3 regions of the Anoxybacillus sp. UARK-01 genome follow, and region 3 is predicted to be linked to each of the others. Evidence: predicted binding sites of a transcription regulator. Region 3 holds the regulator's gene; each other region holds the start of a gene.

Region 1 (2,278 bases), on a different contig from region 3:
TAATAATGTGATCAACTATGGGATTTTAGGTCCTTTAGGAATCCAGCAGGCGAAAGAGATCGGAAAATCGATCTTTTTCTTGCTGGAATCGAATCCTGGTCCAGGTCTTGGGATTTTATTGGCCTATTGGCTCAAGACAAAAAAAGAAAAACGAAGAGCGGTACAATTATCGATACTGATTCATTTTCTAGGGGGGATACATGAAATTTATTTTCCGTATGTCTTACGAAATTGGAAGTTGATATTTGCGGTTATCGGGGGAGGAATAGCTGGAAATATCATTTTTCAGCTATTCGATGCTGGTTTGTCTTCATTACCTTCTCCTGGAAGTATGGTTACAATTATTGGAATGAGTCCTCCAGATGATATTCTATTTGTTTTATTAGGAGTTCTTGGCTCAGTGTTTGTTTCGTTGTTTCTTGCTTTTATTTTGCTCGATAGTTCTTCCAGTGATGCACCGGAACAAGAATATCAAAAGCAGTTAGAAACTATAAAAACATTGCAGGATCTTGACAAATTCTCAAAAATACAAAAACTAGCTACCCCACAAACCTCTATGAAAGTTCCAGAGAAAAATATAGAAGCAAAAGAATTTTATCAACCGATTCACAGTATTGTATTTGTTTGTGAAGCCGGAATGGGATCTAGCGCCGTAGGAGCGGCGATGCTGCGGAAAAAGCTCAAAATGGCGCAGCTTGATATTGAAGTCAATAACGCTTCACTGCAAGATATTCCGAAACACGCAGATTTAATTATTTGCCACCAGACCTTTTTAAAGGATGTTCAAGAAGCAGTCCCCGAAAAATTGTATTATTCCCTGCAATCTTTTACTAGTTTTCATGAGTATGAAGACTTGGTTGAAAGAATCAAAAATTCTTATAAAGAAACGTATCAATAGTTGAGACAAAATCGAAGAAAGATAGGGTGAATACATGATGGCGTGGCTAGTGATTTTTGTTAGGATACAGATAAATGAATATCCACAGAAAAGTAGCTCAACAATTGATGCATGTCAAAAATATTTTGATGTGCAGCTTATTATATGATTGTGAAAGCTGTTTCAACAAAACCATTTAATGACAGATGAAGCGAATTTACGCTTCTTTTTTTGAAATAGTATGATTAGGCATACAGCTTATTTTTGAAAAAGAAAATGAGAGCATGTTCAAAGGCTGCAGCCATTATCCGAAGTGCCGATTTACAGAAAAGATTTTCTAATTTACGAGTGTGGATGAGACGTTTATGATTGACAAGATTATAAACATTTGTTTATAATTTAAACAAATGTTTGAGAATGCTGAGGTGCATTCAGATGAATGAAAAAGAGCAACGAATTTTAACACTCATTCGCAAAAATCCATTTATTACACAACAAGAATTAGCTGAACAGCTTGAGCTTTCGCGCTCGGCTGTGGCAGGCTACATCTCTTCGTTAACCAAGCAAGGGAAAATCGTTGGCAGGGCCTATGTGCTTCCAGAACCATCGCGGATTGTATGCATTGGGGGGGCGAATGTCGATCGCAAAGCGCAGTCGCTCTCAACCGTTCGGTTTGGTACCTCCAATCCAGTCACTGTTACGCAAAGCTGCGGTGGAGTCGCGCGAAATATTGCTGAAAATTTAGGAAGGCTGGGCGAATCGGTTTCTCTTTTAACCGTTGTTGGCGATGACCAGGAAGGAGAGTGGCTGCTGGCGACGACAGGTGCCTATGTCGATATGAGCCAGATTGCAAAGCAAACCAATGCTCATACTGGCACCTACACGGCTGTTTTAGATGAAAAAGGAGAAATGGTCATTGCCCTAGCTGATATGGCGATTTATGACACGATTACCACTGATTTTATTCAAAAAAGATGGCCGTATATTTCTTCCGCTTCTATTGTGCTATTGGATACGAATTTTCCGAGCGAGGTGTTAACATTTGTGATTGAGCGCTGTCGCGAGGAAGGGATTCCGTTGTGTGTCGCGCCTGTGTCGGCTCCCAAGATGAAAAAGCTGCCTAGCGACCTCCGCGGTGTGACATGGTTGATTGCTAACCGAGATGAAGCGCTCACCCTCGCAGGAATGGAAGGAGAAAGAACAGAAGCGGCAGATGATTACATTCTTTCTCTTGGCGTCGAGCATGTCGTTATCACTTGCGGCGCCAAAGGGATTACGTACAAAACACAGAGCGGAGAGAGCGGGACGATCGCTGCGCCGTCGATCGACGTTGTCGATGTAACAGGAGCGGGCGATGCGTTCGTTTCCGGATTTTTATACGGAATGAATCAAGGAAAATCG
Region 2 (2,278 bases), on a different contig from region 3:
GCGGATGGCTTGAACAACCGCCTCACTTCCTTGATCGCGAACGGCTTGTAGTGGAGTCGAAATAAAAACACTGATTTCTTGAGTGAGTGTCAGACCGTTGTTAAATGCTTTCATCCTGCGTCACTGGCCGCATTCGTCTGCTCATGAATTTCTTTTGTTCGATTTTTGTCTTTGTTCGGCTGCGTTTCTTGTCTGCCAAGCGTTTTCCACTCAGGCTGATGTGGAACACCATAAATAGAGGATGAGAATGGTTGTAGACAAATCTCATTTTTGACTTTGTCTACAACCGGACACTCACTTCTTGAGTGAGTGTTTTTTATGGATAAAATTTTCTTAAAAGGTGAAACTATAAATAGCTTTCATTATTTACCGAGAAAGAGGGGAAGACAATGAAGCTTTTGATGGCTTGCTTGGCTATCGCGATTTCATTTATAAGTTCCTCAGCTGCCTTCGCTAAAGAGCCGGCCACTCAAATGACGATTTTGTTAGAACGAATATACGTGGACGGAGAAGTGAGTGAAGAAATTAAACAAGAAACGATTACATCGATGAAGGATATATGGAAAAAGTATGAAGGCTGGCAGCTTGTCAATCTTGATGATGAACAAATTGTGTTCCAGAAAATGGTTCAAGATATTTCACCTTTGTCAAAAGCGAATGGATATTTTGGCTTAACAAAGGATGGAACTTTATCTATTTTTGAAGGCAAGCCAGGAAAATCATCACGCGTGATTCAATCGTTTTTCCAGCTCGATATAAAAAAGCTAGAAAGCCATCAACAAGAACGGCTGAAAAAAGGTATTCGCGTGATTTCGAAAGATCGTTATAAAGAGGTCATTGAAGCCTATCGGCCATTTGCCGTTACTCAGTAAAAGACTTATCCAGACGATAAGTCTTTTTGTTTTGCAAAAGAGGAATATACATTCGTTTTTTTATTATCATATGGTACAATGAGAAACAGTACGGATAAGGGAAGGGGAAAAACGTTGATTGAGTTTGTTCGCGGATACATTGAGTATGTTTGTCCAGAATATATTGTCATTGAAACGGCCGGAGTTGGCTATCAAATTTTCACGCCAAACCCATTTTCGTTTCGGCCCAGTCATGATACAATCGTGACGGTCTATACATATCAATATGTGCGCGAAGACCTCATGGCTCTTTATGGGTTTCGGACGCGCGAAGAACGAACGCTATTTGCGAAACTGCTTCAAGTTTCCGGCATTGGCCCGAAAGGAGGGCTTGCTATTTTAGCCTCAGGAGATGTACGTCAGCTCGTGCAGGCGATTGAAGAGGAAAACGAAGCCTTTTTGTGCAAATTTCCGACCATCGGCAAAAAAACAGCGCGACAAATGATTCTTGATTTAAAAGGGAAACTGCAGGGAGTCATTCTAGGAGCGACGAACGACTTATTTACAAGCTGGGAGGATGAAAAGCAGGAGAATGCCTTTGACGAGGCGCTTGAAGTGCTAAAGGCTCTCGGCTATGCAGATCGTGAAATTCAAAAGGTGGCGCCTGCTCTAAAAAAGGAACCGATGTCTACCGATCAATATGTGAAGCGAGCGCTGCAATTACTATTAAAATAGGAGGGAAGGACGATGGAAGAGCGTCTTGTTGCCAGCGATGCCTCCGGCGAGGATGTATCGCTTGAATACAGCCTCCGCCCGCAACGCTTGCAGGAATATATCGGACAAGAGAAAGTAAAAGAAAATTTACAAGTTTTTATTGAAGCGGCAAAGCTGCGTGGCGAAACGTTGGATCATGTGCTTTTATACGGACCGCCCGGACTTGGAAAAACAACGCTGGCCGCCATTATCGCAAACGAAATGGGGGGGAACTTGCGCACCACCACTGGACCGGCGGTCGAACGCCCCGGAGACCTGGCGGCGATCTTAACTTCTCTTCAACCTGGAGATGTATTATTTATCGATGAAATTCATCGCCTTCACCGCTCGATTGAAGAAGTGCTGTATCCAGCTATGGAGGATTACTGCCTAGATATCGTTATTGGCAAAGGACAAACGGCTCGTTCGGTGCGTATTGACTTGCCGCCATTCACGCTTGTGGGCGCAACGACACGAGCTGGTGCTCTTTCTGCACCGCTCCGGGATCGCTTTGGTGTGCTCAGCCGGCTGGAATATTATGAGCCGGAGCAGCTTGCGCAAATTATCAAACGAACAGCAGATATTCTGGAAGTTAGGATTGACGAGGCGGCTGCTGTTGAGATCGCGCGTTGTTCGCGCGGCACTCCGCGCATTGCCAATCGCTTGTTGCGCAG
Region 3 (2,278 bases):
AAAACGATATGTTTCGGCGAGCTGCTCAAGCTCCTCCTTCTGCCGTTGCAGTGATGTTTCTTGTTCCTCTTTGTTTGTGCTCACCCGACAATAAATAATCGCTTTCATTCCATCATCTCCATTATTATTTACTGACGACTAGCTTCTTTTCTGCCTTTGATTTTAACACGGGAATCACTAGCTTTTCACCCGCAGCAATTTTTTCATTTGGCAAATGGTTTACATTCATTACCCATTCAATAAATTCTTTCGTTGAAAGCTGATGTGAAGATCTGTATTCATTGGCTATTCCCCAAAGCGTATCTCCGGATTCTACCGTAATTTTTAAATATTTCTCCTTTTGAATCGGATGGCTCGCATACACGAAACCCGATAGTAGCATAAACACCAAGCATGAAAACACGAGATAATGAGTAACTTTCATCTTCTCCCACCTCTTAGAATGTTTGTTCGCTTTTTTACCCATTATATTAAGAACATTCGTTTGCGTCAACCATTTTTTCGAACTTATGTTTGTTTTTTTGTTCTCCTCGTGTTATAATAAAAAAAACGATGGGTAAGAGGTGTGAAACATGACCAAACTGTCGAAACGCCAACAGCAAATTCTCGATTTCATCAAAAAAGAAGTAAAAACTAAAGGGTATCCTCCTTCCGTTCGTGAGATTGGCGAAGCGGTTGGACTTGCCTCTAGCTCAACGGTGCATGGACATTTAGCTCGGCTTGAAAGCAAAGGATACATCCGCCGTGATCCAACTAAACCTCGCGCGATTGAAATATTAGATCCGGATTTTGCCTCATTCATGCGGCCGAGCAATGTGATCAATGTTCCGGTCATCGGAAAGGTAACGGCAGGGCAACCAATAACCGCTATCGAAAATGTGGAGGACTATTTTCCGCTCCCAGAACGCTTCGTTTCTGCAGAGGACCATGTTTTTATGCTTGAAATAATGGGCGATAGTATGATTGAGGCAGGCATTTTAGACGGAGATTTTGTCATTGTTCGTCAGCAGCAGTCAGCTAATAACGGAGATATTGTCGTTGCTATGACGGAAGAAAACGAAGCAACCGTCAAGCGCTTTTTTAAAGAACAAGGCCACATTCGCCTACAGCCAGAAAACCCTCATATGGAGCCTATTATCGTCAACGATGTTACGATTCTCGGGAAAGTGATCGGCGTATATCGCATGATTCAATAACAAACAAGGGTAGATAAAGTGAAATTCACCTTATCTGCCCTTGTTTTAAGTAGCGATGATTATTCGATCATTGTTAAAATCCGCTAGGTTCTCTTATTTGTCTATATGGATGGAAGCGACATCATTTTGTGCAATTCATTTGAGCGGTACATTTTTGCCCATTTTAAGACGGATGCTGCATAAAGACAGGAACGAACAGCAAATCATTTCTCTACATCATAATCCGTATCGTTCTTGACAGATAAAATGATAGTGACTAACGTTGTAACTGTAGAGACTACAGCTGCTATGACCGAGGCAAGTCACGGACTTGTCTCGAACCGGCGAAAAACAAATTCTGCTTTTGAATGGGGCGTCTATTCCATCTTTTCGTTGGATTTCGATCATTCGCAAATGGACCCAATGCCGAAACCATTCAGCACTTATATACAGGATGAATCGTAATTCCTTTAAACCTCATCGAACTTCTTTCCTAGTCTTTCTCTTTAAATGAGACTATTCCCTTAGGGTATATGGCTAATAATCTAAATTCAAGGAAAGCATTTCTTTTTCTTGTTTTTTTGATTCCTCATCACCATAATCATGCGAATCCATATCTCTGCATATCATTTACATAACATCAAAAAAGGAGGGCATCAGGCCATGTTATCTATTGACTTTTTCGCATGGACACTATCTGCTATCTTAGGAATCGGATTTATTATTTCTCTTATAGCTGTATCCAGAAAACCGAAAAACATGACTGAGATGGAGCGACAAAGGCCTGAACCCAAGAACACAGAACCATAAAATAGAGTTTGTTCAGACCTTCATCGCGCGGATACATGACGAGAAGGCAAGCCTGTGGACTTGCCTTCCAACCGTGGTACAGATACTATTGGTTCAATCGTTAAGTTTTATTTATATCGTGCTTTGCCGACAGGATGAAAACTACAGACCAAAATCAAGTCTATGAATCATCATCGCTTTTTTTCGGTAGAATATCCTATTATTATTCTATTGTTTTGTTTCATTTCTTATTTTACCATCATTGATTTTTAAGTAATTGATCAATGTAGTTTTTTATCTCTTCTATCTTCTGA

What was found. Region 3 encodes LexA, which represses DNA repair genes until DNA is damaged. Its sites were predicted from a motif close to CGAACATATGTTCG; they were not measured.
Region 1: B6A27_RS15310 (carbohydrate kinase) is a predicted target of LexA. The motif match lies at 1,278-1,291, and genes of this name have one in related genera.
Region 2: ruvA (Holliday junction branch migration protein RuvA) is a predicted target of LexA. The motif match lies at 914-927, and genes of this name have one in related genera.

Annotation. Positions count from the first base shown of each region.
Region 1 covers NZ_NASY01000049.1:46,195-48,472, reverse strand. Annotated here, with positions in the region: gene B6A27_RS15320 (PTS transporter subunit EIIC) at 1-898, shown strand, start outside; gene B6A27_RS15310 (carbohydrate kinase) at 1,313-2,278, shown strand, end outside.
Region 2 covers NZ_NASY01000047.1:23,733-26,010, forward strand. Annotated here, with positions in the region: gene B6A27_RS12210 (DUF3231 family protein) at 1-65, shown strand, start outside; gene B6A27_RS12215 (intercompartmental signaling factor BofC) at 390-872, shown strand; gene ruvA (Holliday junction branch migration protein RuvA) at 987-1,586, shown strand; gene ruvB (Holliday junction branch migration DNA helicase RuvB) at 1,599-2,278, shown strand, end outside.
Region 3 covers NZ_NASY01000051.1:9,640-11,917, forward strand. Annotated here, with positions in the region: gene B6A27_RS16050 (YneB family resolvase-like protein) at 1-108, opposite strand, end outside; gene yneA (cell division suppressor protein YneA) at 125-424, opposite strand; gene lexA (transcriptional repressor LexA) at 573-1,196, shown strand; gene B6A27_RS16065 (NAD(P)/FAD-dependent oxidoreductase) at 2,224-2,278, opposite strand, start outside.